3 regions of the Mesorhizobium sp. WSM4820 genome follow, and region 2 is predicted to be linked to each of the others. Evidence: predicted binding sites of a transcription regulator. Region 2 holds the regulator's gene; each other region holds the start of a gene.
What was found. The regulator LexA, encoded in region 2, represses DNA repair genes until DNA is damaged. The targets are predictions, from matches to a motif close to TGTTCNNNNTGTGTTCNG.
Positions count from the first base shown of each region.

Region 1: AC0L2R_RS03025 (DUF3072 domain-containing protein) is a predicted target of LexA. The motif match lies at 2,596-2,613, and genes of this name have one in related genera.
Region 3: AC0L2R_RS23670 (ImuA family protein) is a predicted target of LexA. The motif match lies at 2,548-2,565, and genes of this name have one in related genera.

Region 1 covers NZ_JBVVQN010000001.1:588,716-594,267, reverse strand. Annotated here, with positions in the region: gene AC0L2R_RS03035 (helix-turn-helix domain-containing protein) at 200-1,342, shown strand; gene AC0L2R_RS03030 (ATP-dependent DNA ligase) at 1,827-2,501, shown strand; gene AC0L2R_RS03025 (DUF3072 domain-containing protein) at 2,648-2,866, shown strand; gene AC0L2R_RS03020 (phospholipase D-like domain-containing protein) at 3,008-4,468, shown strand; gene AC0L2R_RS03015 (endonuclease/exonuclease/phosphatase family protein) at 4,622-5,422, shown strand.
Region 2 covers NZ_JBVVQN010000004.1:107,862-113,413, forward strand. Annotated here, with positions in the region: gene trpC (indole-3-glycerol phosphate synthase TrpC) at 1-313, shown strand, start outside; gene moaC (cyclic pyranopterin monophosphate synthase MoaC) at 380-877, shown strand; gene AC0L2R_RS08570 (molybdopterin molybdotransferase MoeA) at 877-2,082, shown strand; gene lexA (transcriptional repressor LexA) at 2,187-2,939, shown strand; partial or broken gene AC0L2R_RS08580 (ComEC/Rec2 family competence protein) at 2,933-5,388, opposite strand; gene gltX (glutamate--tRNA ligase) at 5,492-5,552, shown strand, end outside.
Region 3 covers NZ_JBVVQN010000015.1:168,463-174,014, reverse strand. Annotated here, with positions in the region: gene AC0L2R_RS23690 (DUF4153 domain-containing protein) at 1-130, opposite strand, end outside; gene AC0L2R_RS23685 (HpcH/HpaI aldolase/citrate lyase family protein) at 693-1,571, shown strand; gene AC0L2R_RS23680 (DUF1737 domain-containing protein) at 1,598-1,804, shown strand; gene AC0L2R_RS23675 (metallopeptidase family protein) at 1,993-2,415, opposite strand; gene AC0L2R_RS23670 (ImuA family protein) at 2,589-3,653, shown strand; gene AC0L2R_RS23665 (DUF6504 family protein) at 3,595-5,070, shown strand; gene AC0L2R_RS23660 (error-prone DNA polymerase) at 5,067-5,552, shown strand, end outside.

The DNA.
Region 1 (5,552 bases), on a different contig from region 2:
TGCCAGACTCTATACGCACCACGTTGAAGAGTGTCGTTATCGTCGCATCCAGAAACTTATCTCGGAATGCATTTCTTGCTGTAACCCAGTGTGATAGCCCTCTGTGGACTCGCGTTCAGCTGGTCTTGCCAGATGGCTGTGATACACCACATGATTGCGGTGGCGATGGGCATACCGGAATCGGATACGGCACTACGCGATGGACGCTAAGAGGCAGGACAAGGCGCTTGCGAGGCAGGCGCTTGAGCGCGATCGACGTCGTTGGCCGCGCGAAGCTCAGCCTTACAATGAGGCTGCCCCGTCACTTGCGCCGGCGCTCGAACCTTTGCCCTTTTCGACGCTCGAACTGGCGCCAGAAGATCAATTCGTCGCTTGGCAGGCGCATATGGCTCCGCTTGTCGAGATCAAGTTGCCGGATGACAAATCGCTCGACGATGGCTTTCCCGCCGACCACACGGCTTGGAACCTCGGCGGCATGCTGATCGTTCAACAGCGCGCACCGGCACATAGTTATATGCGTTCTGCTGCGAAGCTTCGGTCCAGCTCGATCGATCACTGGTATATCGCTTTGCCGCATACTGGCCGGTCGTGGACGGAGGTCGATCGCCGCGTAGCGGAAAACCAGCCGGGCAAATTGGAGATTAGATCGCTTGGCTACCCGTTTCGGGGGAGGGCAACGGAATCCCAAAGTCTCTTTCTCTATTTGCCGCGTGATTTGTTCGCCGATGCGGCGGCAACCCTGGACGCAAAGAATAATTCAATTCTGTCCGGCAACTTTGCCAACCTTTTGCTCGACTACCTCAAGAACATCGAAGCAAGACTGCGCAGTCTCACGGTTGACGATCTGCCCCGCATCGTGCACGCAACACGCAGCATGATCATTGCCTGCCTCTCGCCCCCGGCGGAACATGCCGCGGCCACCGAACAATTGGTGAGTGTCGCGCTGATGGAGCGAGCCCGTCGATACGTCCACAACAATCTGGATGCGGCTCATCTGACGCCGGATTCAATGTGCCGGGCGCTCGGCGTCTCGCGCTCTCGTCTTTATCAGTTGTTCGAACCGAGCGGTGGTGTTCTCCACTACATACAAAGTCGCCGACTTCTGGCAGCCCATGTTGCGCTTAGCAATCCGGCGGACAGCCGGCGCATTGTTAATATTGCCGAAGCCGTCGGGTTTAGTTCAGCGGCTAATTTCAGCCGAGCTTTTAGCAAGGAATTCGGCTACAGCCCCCGCGAAGTCCGAAGCTCCGTGGTGTTACCGCGCCCCGCCCACTCTGTTTCGCATGCCGGACACGAGGAGGCCTCTTCCTTTGAACATTGGCTCAAAGCGCTCGGAAGCTGAGTACAGGATCGGGAAGCTCATGGACCAGAATATTTTCGTGTCGCGTCCACCGCGCCATCAATTATAGCCAATTCCCGATTTATCGACCAACTGTTCATCGATGTCGCCGCGCATCACAGCGGAGCATACATTGCAACTACGCAGCATAAGACACTTGTTGAGACCGCGAGTCGTATGTTTGCCAAGTCAAGAAACAAAGAGATAGAGCGGTTCTGCGGTTCCTTGAAATGACGAACCGCTCTAGCCCGGATTATCTCACCAGCAAAGGGCTGCGTAGGCTGGCGGCGATCCCGGACAGCAATTAGCCGGTCGGGAACGGTGCAAGAGCGCCGCGCCGGGCAAGATATGTACGCCGGGATAAGTATTAGGATGCAAAGCTAACGACAGATCGGCTTCGTGCGTAGATGCTTGCAATGCTTGGCGGGGGCTCGGCGGCTTGGCGGGGGCTCGGCACAGGTGGCAGGCATCATGTTGGGGAGATGTCGTGCTGCCTGTGCCGATAGCCGCCGCTGCGCGGTCAAAGGTGGCGTCATTGAGTAAGCGTGCCAAGGTCGTTGGCGGCCGGCTGGAGTTTCTTCCGCCGCAGATCCCGACTCGGGTCGAGCGGCCGCCTGAAGGTGAGGGCTGGGTCCACGAGGCCAATCTCGACGGCTATCGAACCCAGATCATCATCGATAATGGCGGTGTGCGTCTTTACAACAAGAACGGCCGCGACTGGACCACGAAATACTGGCCCATCGCACTAGCCGTCGATCTGCCATGCCGGACTGCCATTCTCGACGGCGAAGTCATTGTTCCCGGCGAGCAGAGCGCTTTCGATTGCCCTGCGCTGGAAGCGGCGATCTGGAACGAGCCGAGCCGGCTGGTGTTCGTCGCGTTCGATATCCTCCATCTCGACGGCCACGATCTAGGCTCCTTGCCGCTGCTGCAGCGCAAGCAGGCGCTGTGGCAACTGATTGAGCCTGGCCTCGGCAAGATCCAATACAGTGAGCATTTCGAGGGCAGCGCGCTGGCGCTCTTCCGCACCGTCGAGAAGATCGGGCTCAATGGAATTATCTCGAAGCGCGCCGACAGCCGCTACAGGAGCGGACTGTCGAGCACATGGCTGAAGGCCAAAAAATTTGAAGAAGCCGACTCCCGAGTTGGGGGTCGTTTATGAGCCAGGCACGGCTCCAATGCCCTGATCGCTGCTCACGGGCGTCCTCACCGATTTGAGGCCTACGCGGGCGGACGCGACGCGCATACCAATCTGGCGGAACAAATCATGATCATTCTCATTGTGGTGATCATCAAGGGAGATTGATCATGGGTGACCGGCACAACCCAAAAATCGAGGCACCGGCAAATGTCGAAAAGGACCCGGAAGATTGGATCAGCGGAGATGATCCCATGACCCCCGCACAAGCCTCCTATTTGAAAACTTTGGCCGAACAGGCCGACGACCCTGACGCCTATGCTGACGGCCTCAGCAAGGCGGAAGCCTCTAAACGCATCGATGCACTCCGGGAGAAGTTAGGCCTGTAGTGCCCGCTCGTGGCTGTTGGCCTCCGGCGACGGGGCCGTTCCATCGAACCCGACAGCGGCTCTGTCCAGTTTGTTACCGTGGTCTGACCCCGGGGATGAGTTGCATTGCGTTCTGCAACCGCTCGCTGGATAGTCCTGGCGATGTTGCAGACCTTATTGACTCATTGGCCCCAGGTCCTCGCGATCATTTCGGTGGTGATGGCGGCCATCGGCATCGTCCACGCCATAATGACGAAGGAAGACGTCCGCGCCGCCACGGGTTGGGTCGGCGTGATGTTCCTGTCGCCATTCCTCGGCGCGATCATCTACGCCGTTGCCGGCATAAACCGCATCCGTCGTGCCACGATCAGCGCCATGCGGCCCCTTTCCAGCGAGGCGGCTTCCGCAAAACATGAGCGCAACTTTGCCGCCGAGGAACTGATTGCCGAGCGGTACGGCCAACGCTTCACCGGCCTGAAGACATTGGGCGACAGGGTGGCCCGGCGTGCCCTGACCTCGGGAAACGCGATTGCGATATTGGAGACAGGTGACGAGGCCTATGCCGCAATGTGCCGAGCGATTGACGGCGCTCAACGCACTGTCCTGCTCGAGACCTACATCTTCGACAATGACGATGTCGGGCGGCTTTTCGTGGAATCTCTCGCGCGAGCCGTCCAGCGGGGTGTCAGCGTTCGCGTGCTGATCGATGCCGTCGGGGCGCGTTACTCCGTCCCCAGCATTCTTGGGCGCCTGCGAGAGGCGGGAATCCCGGCAGACCTCTTCAACGGCAACATTGTCATGGGCCTGCGTCTTCCCTACGCCAACCTCAGAACGCACCGGAAGATCCTGGTCGTCGACGGCACGATTGCGTTCACCGGAGGGATGAACATCCGAAAGGGATTCTCAGCCGAGTTCGCCGGCTCCTCCAGCGCGAGGGACACGCATTTTCAGGTCACCGGGCCGGTCGTTGCCGACCTTTTTTCGGTTGCCGCCGAAGATTGGCGCTTCGTGAGCGGCGAGTTCCTGAAAGGCGACACCTGGCAAGTGGCCGCGCTTCCCGCGGCTCCCGGTCAACCGATGCTGGCGCGGGCGGTTGCATCCGGGCCGGATGCCAGCATCGAAACGAACCACAACTTGCTGATCGGGGCATTTTCCGTCGCCCGCAAATCGATCCGCATCATGTCGCCCTATTTCCTGCCGGATCGGGAACTGATCAGCGCGCTGACGACCGCAGCCAGGCGAGGCGTCGAGATCGACATCGTGGTACCGGCGATGAACAATCTTTTCCTTATTGACCGGGCGATGACGGCGCAATTCGATCAGGTCCTGAAGCACTATTGCCGCGTATGGCGCACGCAGGGCTCGTTCGATCATTCGAAGCTGCTGTCGGTCGATGGAGTTTGGGCTTTTATAGGATCCTCCAATCTTGACGCCCGGTCCCTGCGGCTGAATTTTGAGATTGATGTAGAGGTTCTTGATGCAGGCTTTGCTGCGGAGATTGAAGCGCGGATCGGATCGGCAATCGCCTCCGCCACGTCTGTAACGATCGAAACCTTGAGAGCCCGGCCATTCATCGTCCGCCTGTTCGACCGAGTGTTGTGGCTGGGATCGCCCTACCTTTAGAGGCTTTCTCGTTCTGCCCGAGGCAATTCGGGCGACGCAGCCATCGCTCCTTTCGAGCGCCGCATCTCGTCAGGGCAGGAAGCAGCGATTGCAGATCCTGTTTGAGTGAGACAAAGCTAAGTCTTGAAGGTAGTGAGGACGAGCAGCAGACTCATGCAAAGAACTGGACAGAGCTTTCCTGCAAGTGTGCTCAAATCCATTCGCGACAGAAAGAAGCAGAAGGCGAAGGCTGCGCCGTCCGAAGGGACACGCCCTGCGGGGACTCTGGTCGCATCTTACAATGTTCACAAATGCGTGGGCGTCGACAGAAAGTTCGATCCCGAACGAATCGGTCGCGTCATCCGGGAAATCGGCCCGGATGTCATTGCGTTGCAGGAAGCGGACAATCGCTTTGGAGATCGTGCCGGCCTTCTGGATCTGCTGCGTCTCGAATTGGAAACAGGCCTGGTGCCGGTGCCGGTGTCCGGAAACGGCAAAGGACACGGCTGGCACGGCAACGTTCTGCTTTTCAAACGGGGCATCGTTCGCAATGTCCATCAGATAAAGCTCCCGGGGCTGGAGCCGCGCGGAGCCCTGGTTGCCGAAATCGATCTGGACGAGAAACGAACTCTGCGCATTATCGCAGCCCATCTCGGCTTGCTGCGCCGATCGCGCTCCGAACAGGCCCGTGTCGTGCTCGAAATCATGAACAGACCGGACGAAAAACCAACACTGCTGCTCGGCGATTTGAACGAATGGCGACTCGGAAACCGTTCCGCGCTGAATACGCTGCACACGACTTTCGGTCCCGCGCCACCGGCGGTCCCCACCTTTCCATCGAGTCTGCCGCTGCTGTCGCTCGACCGGATCATGGCAAACCGACACGGAATGATCTCATCCGTCGAAGCCCATGACACGCCGCTTTCGCGGGTCGCCTCCGATCATCTGCCGCTTATAGGATTCGTTCGCCTGTGATGGTGCTGCCCAGCCCCATGAATGGAGATCGGTTCAAAGGGAAGCTCTAGCCGGACTGGCGGAGCGGGGCGGCCCAGCGGCTTTGGTTGCGGAGGAGGTCGCTGGGCCTGGCGAGCCTTCGGGGGCGTGC
Region 2 (5,552 bases):
GCTGAAACTGTCGTCGCGGCTGATCGGCATCAACAACCGCAATCTGCGGACGTTCGAAACCAGCATCGAGACATCGGAGCGGCTCGCGGCGATGGTGCCGGCCGACCGGCTGCTGGTCAGCGAGAGCGGTATTTTCTCGCACCAGGACTGCCGCAGGCTGGAACGGAGCGACATTGGCACTTTCCTCGTCGGCGAGAGCCTGATGCGGCAACAGGACGTGGCCACTGCGACGCACCTGCTTTTGACGGGCAAGGCGCCCGCCAATGCATCTGCCCGAAAATCGGAATCGATGTTCGGAGAGCATGATGCATAGATGCAAAGCGTCAGAGTGTACTTTGTGCGTCCAAACGGACGCACGTCGCTCCAGGGTGACCTGACGATGTCGGCCGCCCTCACCCATCTTGGCGCGAAAGGCGAAGCCAATATGGTCGATGTCGGCGACAAGGCGGAGACGACCCGCACGGCAATCGCCGAAGGTCTTGTCTCGATGCGGCCCGAAACGCTGAAAATGATTCTCGACGGCGATGCCAAGAAGGGCGACGTGCTGGGCACGGCGCGCATCGCCGGCATCATGGCGGCCAAGAGGACGCATGAACTGATCCCGCTCTGCCATCCGCTGCTGTTGACCAAGGTATCGGTAGACATCGAACCTGACGCGACGGTGCCCGGCCTGAAGGTCACGGCGCTGGCCCGCGTCACCGGCAAGACCGGCGTCGAGATGGAAGCGCTGACCGCCGTCTCGGTCGCCTGCCTGACCATCTATGATATGGCCAAGGCGGTCGATCGCGGCATGGCGATCTCCGGCATCAGGCTGGTGGAAAAAACCGGCGGCAAATCCGGCGACTACAAGGCGGATGCCCAGGGGGCAGGCCAATAATGGCGCTGCTGGCGGTCGCCGAGGCGCTCGAGCACCTGCTTGCGGATGCTGCGCCCTTGCAGGCTGAAAGCGTCGCCCTGATGGATGCCGCCGACCGCGTGCTGGCGGAGCCGCTCATGGCGCTCCGCACCCAGCCGCCATTCAACGCGTCGGCCATGGACGGCTATGCCGTGCGGGCCGACGATGTCGCGTCCGTGCCCGCGAGACTTTCGGTGATCGGCATGGCGCCGGCCGGACGAGGCTTTGCCGGAACAGTCGGCCCGGCGCAGGCCGTGCGCATCTTCACCGGCGCGCCGCTTCCTGCAGGCGCCGACACCATCGTCATCCAGGAGAATGTCCGCGACCTCGGCGGCGGCATGGTCGAAGTGACCGCGCCCACGGTTGAAGGCCGCAACATCCGCCGCCTCGGGCTCGATTTCTCGAAGGGCGACGCGCTGCTGGAGAAAGGCCGCCTGCTTGATCCGGCGGCATTGTCGCTGGCGGCGTCGGCCAACCACCAGCAGGTCCGCGTGGTGAAACGGCCGCTGGTCGCCATCATCGCCACCGGCGACGAATTGCTGCCGCCGGGCAGCGACCTTGGCCCCGACCAGATCATCTCCTCCAATGCGTATGGCGTCGCCGCCGCGGCCCGCTCGGTCGGCGCCAGCGCACTCGATCTCGGCATCGCCCCCGACCGCAAGGAGGCGATCGCCGCGCTGGTGACAAAAGCCGTCGACGCAGGCGCGGACGTCATCGTCACGCTGGGCGGCGCCTCGGTCGGGGACCATGACCTCGTCCATGACGTGCTGACCGGCGAAGGCATGGCGCTTGATTTCTGGAAAATCGCCATGCGGCCCGGCAAGCCACTGATGTTCGGGCGGCTGGGCGCCATCCGCTGCATCGGCCTGCCCGGCAATCCGGTGGCCAGCCTGGTCTGCACGCAGCTCTTTCTGAAGCCGCTGCTGGCGCGGCTCGGCGGCCGCGCCTTCCGCCAGGACATGCGTCAGGCGCGGCTCGGCGCCGCCATGCCGGCCAACGATCTCAGGCAGGACTATGTACGCGCGGTGGTGAAGGAAGAAGCCGGCACGCTTGAGGCAACGCCGTTCAGTATCCAGGATTCCTCGATGCTCAGAATGCTGGCCGACGCCAACGGACTGGTCGTGCGCGAGCCATTCGCTCCCGCAGCCGCAGCGGGCGCCGCCTGCAGCGTGCTGATGCTACGCTGAACAAAACGTCAACACATTCATTAAACTTTAAATGGTTGCGGAACACAACTGGAACAGATAGTGTTTGTTCTGGGTTTGTTTTTCTGATTCTGTTGGGGGTCGCGATGCTGACACGCAAACAACATGAACTGCTGATGTTCATTCACGAACGACTGAAGGAAAGCGGCATTCCGCCCTCGTTCGACGAGATGAAGGAAGCGCTCGACCTCGCCTCCAAATCGGGGATCCACCGGCTGATCACGGCGCTGGAGGAACGCGGTTTCATTCGCCGCCTGCCCAACCGCGCCCGCGCGCTGGAGGTGCTGCGGCTGCCCGATTCGATCGCGCCGGGCCTCAATGCGGCGCGCAAATTCTCGCCGAGCGTCATTCAAGGCAGCCTTGGCCAGGGCGGGCTTGGACAGGGCGGCCTCGGACGGCAGATCAAGCCGGCACCTTCGCGCATGCGTGCCGCCGGCAATGACGACGACGTCGTTGCCACCGTCTCCATACCGGTGATGGGCCGCATCGCTGCCGGTGTGCCGATCGACGCCATCCAGCACCAGACGCATTCGATCTCGGTGCCACCGGACATGATCACCGGCGGCACGCACTACGCGCTGGAGGTCAAGGGTGATTCGATGATCGAGGCCGGCATCTTCGACGGCGACACGGTCATCATCCGCAACGCCGACACCGCGCAGCCTGGCGAGATCATTGTCGCTCTGGTCGACGAGGAGGAAGCGACGCTGAAACGATTCCGCCGCAAAGGTGCCTCGATCGCACTGGAAGCCGCCAATCCGGCCTACGAGACGCGCATCTTCGGGCCGGACCGGGTCAAGGTGCAGGGCAAGCTCGTCGGACTGATCCGGCGTTACTGAAGGGCAGGCTTCTGGGGTTTCTCGGCCCTGCGGTATGGCGGCAGGCCCCTCGCCTCGCGCGAAAATCGCCGCTGCTCATGCCAGGGCCTGTATGGCTGTCTGACGGCAAAACGGATTTCTGCGCGCGTCGTCGCCGATAGCGGATCGAAGAAGACGGCGGCACTGCCCATGCGAGCGAGCTGCCGTTTGGTGACGACGAGAACCAGCGGGTGCGGCAGGGTTTGTAATAGGCTGTGGCGTCGTCGATGACGATCAAATCCGCAAAGGCACAGGCCGGCCGCGCGGTTTTGCGGTTGTCGGCGAGCGCAATGAGCGCGCCGGACGGATGCCGGGCCAAGCACAGGCCGGCAGTGCAGGTGAAAGGCGCTCCCGGCGGCAGGTCGGCCGGGTCGGCGATGTCGAACTGCACATCTCCTTTTTCGAATGTCTCCGGCTCGACGATCGTTGTTGAAACCAGCGCATGTTTCCAGTTGTCGGTGGTGAATTCGTTCGAACGCATCCGGTTGACGGCAAGTTCGCCGCCGCCGATCGGCAGCGCCACCAGGTGCGCATCCTCCGAGATCAGCACGTCGGGGGTGCGCGTCTCGGAAATCGTCAGCAGGCCGGCGAGCGCAAAGGGAAGTGCGGCAAGCCGCAGCCACGTCGTCGCCATCGTGGCGATGACCAGGGCGACCGTCACCAGCAGAACCGATTGCAACGAAATCAGTCCGACTGCATCGATCGGCGAACGCTCCGAGATCCATCCCGAAATTGCGATCATCGCCGTCAGGCCCTTGCCCATCATGTAGAGGAAGGGGCCGTCGAGGCCGAAAGGCATTGACAGGGCGCTGAGGACGGCCAGGAACATGACGATCGTGACGATCGGCATGACGGCCAGATTGGCGAACAGGCTGAGCGGCGAGACGCGCTGGAAGTGCCAGATGGCGAAGAGCGCGGTGGCGCTGCCGGCAATGATGGAGGTCATTGCGATGGTGCCTGCCCCGGCGACGACCTTGCGCGTGACGAAAGCGGCCGGTGACCGTCGCTGTCGCGGCGCCTTGGCCTTGTCGGCACGATAGTCGGACCAACCGGCATAGGCGCCCACGAGAGCCGCAGTCGCGGCGAACGACATCTGGAAGCTTGCGCCGACCACCTCGTGCGGCGACACGACGATAACGGCGATGGCCGAAATCGCCAGGTTGCGCATGGTGAGTGCCGCCCGGTCGAACAGCACGGCGACAAGCATTACCGCCAGCATGATGAAGCTGCGTTCAGCCGCGACCACGATACCGGAAAAGATCAGATAGGCAGCGATGGAGACGAGTGCGGCAGCAGCCGCATATTTCTTGACCGGCCGGCGCGACGAAAAGTCGGGAAACAGCGCAAAGGCGCCGCGCAGCAATCCCATGACGGTGCCGGCGACAAGCGCCATGTGCAGGCCGGAAATGGAGATGATGTGGTAGATGCCGGTGCGCCGCATCGATTCGTTTATCTCTTCGGGGATGCCGGCACGCACGCCGACGATCAACGCAGCGGCAATCTCCCCCTCGGCACCACCGATGCTGTCCCTGATATGGTCGGCGATGGTTTCGCGCGCCTTCTCGATCGACGAAGAAAGGCGTGCGGATAACGGTGCATCTTCGGAGACGACGATCTTTGGACTGCCGAGGAAAAAGCCACTGGCACCGATACCGGCGAAATAGCTGTCGAAGGAGAAGTCAAAGCTGTCCGGTCTGACCGGGCCAGTTGGAGGCAGAAGCCTCACATAGCCGGTTGCCACCGAGCCTGCGGTCATCTCAGCGGGAATCTTGCGTGCCGACACCCTGACACGTTCGGGTGCATAACGCAGTGTCGGCCGGGCGGTCGACATCACGTCGATGGTCAGCCTGATCCGGCCGTTCGCCATCTGGTCGAGCCTGACCACACGGCCGGTCAGCCGGGTCTGGATTTCCGAACCGAGCATCTTCGTTCCGGCGCGCCAGGTTTCAACCTTGGCGGCGAGCACACCAAGCGCGCACAGCAACGCTGCCATGAAGCACAGATGCGTTTTGCGGCGTGAGCGCGTGACGGCCGCACACAATGCCGTGAGGACCACGACGGCGACGGGCTGGGCAAAGTCCGGTTCGACGGCAAGCGAAAAATAGACGATCACCCCGCATGCCAGAAAAACCGGCACCAGCAGGAAGGCGACGCCGCGGTCGAGTTCCAGGCCGGCTGCCGAGGCCACGCTGTTGCGGACACCGGATGGTGAAAGATGGCTGAGCTGTCGGCGAAAACGAATGACAGGGCCGGGTGCTGGAGCCGGTATCGGCGCCGAGCGATCCGGCGAAAGAGGCTGGATGCCCGGCGGCGACGCAGGCAGCGAAACGGGTAGCGGCTCAGCGTGAGGAACGTCGGCGAACAGCGATCGTTCGCTGACGCTTGCGTTCGCGCCCTCGCTCTCGTCCACGCCGCGGCCTGGTCCAGCCATAGGGTTCGCCCCTTGCGCCCTTGACCTCCTATGCTACATGAACGCGCAACGCGCGAAAGTCCGCGCAGCCACATCCGTTTCCTGCGCTTGCCCCGAGAGTTCCATGTCCGACAAGGTCGTCACCCGTTTTGCCCCTTCGCCCACCGGATTCCTGCATATTGGCG
Region 3 (5,552 bases), on a different contig from region 2:
TCATGCCGAACAGGAAGAGCGTGATGCCGACCGGCTGCCCATAGAAGAAGAAATCGGCCAGCGCGGCAAGCAGCACGGCAACGCCGAGGCGCGCGCAACTGCCCGGCGCGGCGGTAAGCAACGATGTCATGATCGGGCTTTCTCTACGGCTTTGATCCGGCCGGCGGACGGAGATTTGCGGATGAAGGGGAGGAGGGTCGCCGAACGCGGCGGATCGACGAGCCAGCAACCGTCATCGCGGAGGGGCAGGGACCAACGGGGCTTTTCGCGCTCTTGCATGCGCCCTTTTCGCCGGCAGAAATGCAGGCAGCGAGGCGGGTCCGAGGAGATTTTCCGCAATGTTGTGCAGTTTTTGTGCAGGGTCAGGAATCACTTCAGCTTTGAATCCGCCCCGTCACCCCTTCCGGGCGCTTGCGCTGCCCCTCACCTGCCTGTCGGCATCCTCTCCCCGTATAGTGACGGGGAGAGGGGTGCTCTCATCGCCGGTTTCGCCAATCACCAGCGTTGCAAGAATGGCGTCGAGGCTGCGCCAGCCCCTTCTCCCTGCCCCTATACGGGGAGAAGTGCCCGGCAGGGCGATGAGGGGCGGCGTCAACTTCGATGATTGGCTTGCATCCAATGCAAGCTATGACTGCCCGAAGCGATTGCCCTGTGTGCTTGCTTCGATCGCCTCCAGGCGGCATAGATCAGGCATGACTGAAACCTGCCGCCCGCGCCGCTCGGTGCTTTACGTCCCGGCCTCGAACGACAAGGCGCTGGCCAAGATCTCGTCGCTGGCCTGCGATGCCGTCATCATCGATCTCGAAGATGCCGTCGCCCCGGCCGACAAGGTTTTTGCGCGCGAAAAACTGGCTGATATTTTCGCTCACCGCGCAAACCTGCGCTGCGAAATGGTCGTGCGCATCAACCCGCTCTCCAGCGAATGGGGCGCCAGGGACTTGCTGGCGGCGGCAAGCTGCGAGCCCGACGCCATCCTGCTGCCCAAGGTCGACACGCCGCGCGACGTCCTGGAAGCCGGCGACGTGCTGGACGACAATTTTTCACCCGACGAGGTAAAACTATGGGCGATGATCGAGACGCCCAAGGCGCTGCTCAACATCGGCCCGATTGCCGAGCTTGGCCGCGATCCGGCCTCGCGGCTAGTCTGTTTCGTTGCCGGAACGAACGACTTGGTCAAGGACACCGGCATTCTCGCCACGCCCGACCGGCGCTATCTCACGCCATGGCTGATGCAGATGGTGCTCGCAGCACGCGCCGGTGGCCTCGACCTGCTCGACGGTGTCTTCAACGATTTTCGTGATCTGGACGCTTTTGCGCGCGAATGCACGGAAGCAGCCGCCATGGGGTTCGACGGCAAGTCGCTGATCCACCCGGCCCAGATCGATGCCGCAAACCGCGCCTTTGCACCATCTGCCGAAGCCGTGGCCGAGGCGCGTGCGGTCAAGGAGGCCTTCGAGCTTGCCGAAAATGCCGGCAGGCAAGTCATTGCGCTGAATGGAAAGATGCTCGAGCGGCTGCATCTGGCGCAGGCCGAAAAACTGCTGGCGAAGGCGGCCGCCAGCGGGGCATGATTGGCAACTTATCACAGGAATGAAAAATGAAACTCTACCGCTTTCTGTCCGGCCCGGACGATTCCAGCTTCTGCCACAAGGTGACGGCGGCGCTAAACAAGGGCTGGCACCTGTTCGGCTCGCCAACCTATTCCTACGACAAGCAGACCAAGGTCATGCGCTGCGGCCAGGCCGTGGTGAAGGATGTCGAGGGCCAGGAATACGGCCCTGGCACCAAGCTCAGCGATTGGTAGATTTGCACAGCTCGACGCAGGGTGCGTTGAGATTCAGGTCAGGCCGCGCCGGAGTCGAAGACGGGCGCGAAGCGACCAGACTGGGTAGTTTCCGAGAACCGGAGCGGAGCGTACTTTTGGGTACGTGAGCACAGGAAGCGCAGGGAACTGCCATTCGCAGGCCGGCATCACCTGAATATCAGCACAGCCTATTCGGCTGCCTCTTCGATCCGCTCCATATCGTCATCCGACAGGCCGAAATGGTGGCCGATTTCGTGGATCAGCACATGGGTGACGATATCGCCCAGCGTCTCCTCGTTCTCGGCCCAGTAATCGAGGATGGCGCGGCGGTAGAGTGTGACGCGGTTCGGCCCCTCGCCGGTCTGCGGATTCCAGCGCTCGGCGATGCCGCGCCCCTCGAACAGGCCGAGCAGGTCGAAAGGCGTTTCCAGCGACAAATCGTCCATGATCTCGTCGGTCGGGAATTCGGCGATCTGGATGACGATCTCGCCGGTCAGCTTGCGAAACTCCTCCGGCAGATGGGCGTAAGCTTCTAGCGCCAGGAACTCCATTTCCTCCATCGACGGCGAAAGCTCGTCGTGCCAGGTACGGGTTTTGTAGATGCGGGCCATTCTTTGTCCTTCTGATCCCGGCATATAGGCTTTCGCGCCGGACTCGGCAATTGGCCGGGTTGCCGCCTTTCGCTGACAGGAATAAATTCCCCATGACTCCGCTTGACTCTTCGGCCGCCCTCTGGAATCTATTAGAACATAACAGGAACAATTGTGAGTGGAAGCTGACCGTCATGGCGACAAGCGCCGTGGCGCGGGAGACTGTTTTTGCCCTGCGCCGCCAGATCGCGAAGATCGAGGGAACGCTGCCCGAGCGCCTGCAGGCGCCGGCCGGCGCAGCCCCCGTTGATGCGCCCCAGGATCCAACAGCTGATGTCACGCCCAAAAATATCCCGCCCAAAAATCTGACAATCGTCCGCCGCGGCCTCGCCGTGGCGCCGCCCGATGCGTTTGTGCGCACCGGCGCCGAAGATCTCGATACTGCGCTCGGCGGCGGCCTGCCGAAGGCGGCGCTGAGCGAGATCCATGGCGCCGCGACCCGCGATGCCGGAGCAGTCGCCGGCTTCGCCCTGTCGCTCGTCAGCCTGATCCTCAAACAGGGACCGCGACTGCCGGTCCTGTGGATCGGCACCGCGGAAATCTTCCGCGAGGCCGGCTTCCCCTATGCCACAGGGCTTCATCGCCTTTTCGGCATCGAGCCGGAGCAATTGCTGTTTTCCGAGGCGCCAAGGCTCCTCGACGCGCTGTGGACCGCCGAGGAGGCCGCCCGGATGACGGCGCTCGCCGCCGTCATCCTCGAAATCCGCGGCAGTCCGCAGCGGCTGGACCTCACCGCGACGCGGCGGCTGCACGCCCGGGCACAGAGCGCCGGCCGGCCGGTGTTTTTGCTGCGCCAGGCCGGCGAACCCGAGCCGACGGCGGCACCCGTCCGCCTCGTCCTGTCGGCGGCGCCGTCGGCACCACGCGAGACGATCGCCGGGCCGCTCGCCGGCTCGATCGGCCGCCCCGCCTTCACCGTCAGCATCGGCAAGAGCCGCACCGCCTTGCCAGGACAATTCACACTGGAGTGGAACCCCGATGAACACATTTTCGAGGAAAGAAGGACCGGGGAAAGACGCGTCAGGCACGAACCGGCAGCGAATCCTGTCCCTGTGGTTTCCGCATCTCGCCGCGGAAAGGGTCCTGCGCCAGCGTCTGGGGCGGTCCTGGCGTTCGCGGCCGTCGGATCACCTGCCGCTGGTGATCAGCCATCGCCAGGCGAACGCGCAGCGCATCGCCGCCCTCGACGAGCGGGCTGAGGCGCTTCACCTGAAGCGCGGCATGGGCATAGCCGACGCGCGCGCCATGCATCCGTCGATCGACGTCGTGGAAGCCGATCCCGAGGCCGACCGCCGCCTGCTCGAAAGCCTCGCCGACTGGTGCGACCGCTACACCCCGCTGGTGGCGATCGACGCAGCCGACGGCCTGTTCCTCGACGTCACCGGCTGCACCCATCTTTTCGGCGGCGAACGGGCGATGCTGGACGACATCCTGTCGCGCTTTTTCCATCAGGGTTTCGATGTCCGCGCCGGCCTTGCCGCCACACCAGGTGCAGCCTGGGCGGCAGCGCGGTTTTCTGGTGATCGCATCGTCCCCGGTGGCGAGGAGGAGGCGCTTCTCGCACCCTTGCCGCTGGCGGCGCTGCGCATCGAGCCTGACATCCGCGCCAGCCTGGAAAGCGTCGGCCTGCGCACGGCGGGCGCCGTCATGGCAGCACCGCGCGCGCCGCTCGCCCGCCGCTTCGGCAGATCGCTGCTTTTGCGCCTCGACCAGGCGCTCGGCCGCCTCGACGAGGCGGTGTCGCCGCGCCTGCCGGTGGCGCCGCTTTCGGTCGAACGCCATCTCGCCGAACCGATCATGCTGACCGACGAAATAGAGCGGCTGGTGAAAATGCTGGCGACGACATTGAAGGCGGACCTCGAGCGCCGCGGCGAGGGCGCAAGAAGGCTGGCGCTGCTGCTTTTCCGCGTCGACGGCGCCGTCAGCCGCATCGCCGTCGGCACCTCGCGGCCGTTGCGCGAGCCGTTGCTGATCCAGAAATTGTTCCACGAGAGGCTTGCCGCGCTCGAACAGGACATCGATGCCGGCTATGGCTTCGATCTCGTGCGCCTCTCGGTGCTGTCGGCCGCGGCCTTCGACATGCAGCAGGCGGATCTGACCGGCGAGACGCGCGACGACAGCGCCGACATAGCCCTTTTCGCCGACCGCATCCGCGCCCGGCTCGGCGACAGCGCGGTTTTGAAACCGGCCGCCGTCGAGAGCCATCTTCCCGAGCGCGCCGTCGCCATGCTTCCCTATGCGGAGGCGCCGCAAAGGGTCTCTCCGCCGAAGAAGCCGGGCAAGATACAAGACACTTCCTCCAAGCCTGTCTTTCCGCCGGAACGGCCGATCCGGCTGTTCCGCTCGCCCGAGCCGATCGAGGTGCCGGCCACCGAAATGCCAGAAGGACCGCCGATGAACTTCCGCTGGCGGCGCGCGCTCTACCGGGTGGCGCGCGCCGAAGGGCCGGAACGCATCGCCCCGGAATGGTGGCGGGAGGCAGCGGGGCAGGAAGCGACCCGGGATTATTTCCGCATCGAGGATAGCGACGGCCGCCGTTACTGGCTTTATCGCCAGGGTCTCTACGGCGCCTCGCAGGCGGCGCCGCGCTGGTTCATGCACGGGGTCTTCGCATGAACGCGCTGGCGGTCGTCCCCTATGCCGAATTCGGCATCCAGTCGAATTTCTCGTTCCTGCGCGGCGCCTCGAAACCGGAGGAGCTGGTGGTCGCGGCAAAGTTTTTGGGCTTTTCGTCGATCGGGCTTGCCGACCGCAACACGGTGGCCGGCGTCGTGCGCGCCTGGCAGCAGGCCAAGGTGGAAGGTCTTTCCTGTCATCCCGGCTGCCGCCTGGTTTTTTGCGATGGCACGCCCGACGTTCTCGCCTATCCGCAGGACCGCAAGGGCTGGGGCCATCTGTGCCGCATGCTGACGCAGGCCAATATGCGCGACGACAGCGAAAAGGGCGCACCGCTGCTCTATCGCGACGACCTTTTCGAATGGGGCGATCGCATGTCGCTGGCGATCCTGCCCGATCTGTCGACGCCGGCCGAGGATCACCTCAGGCTGATCAGCCGCCTGAAAGATCGCTTCGGCAAGACCCTGCGGCTTGCCGTTTCG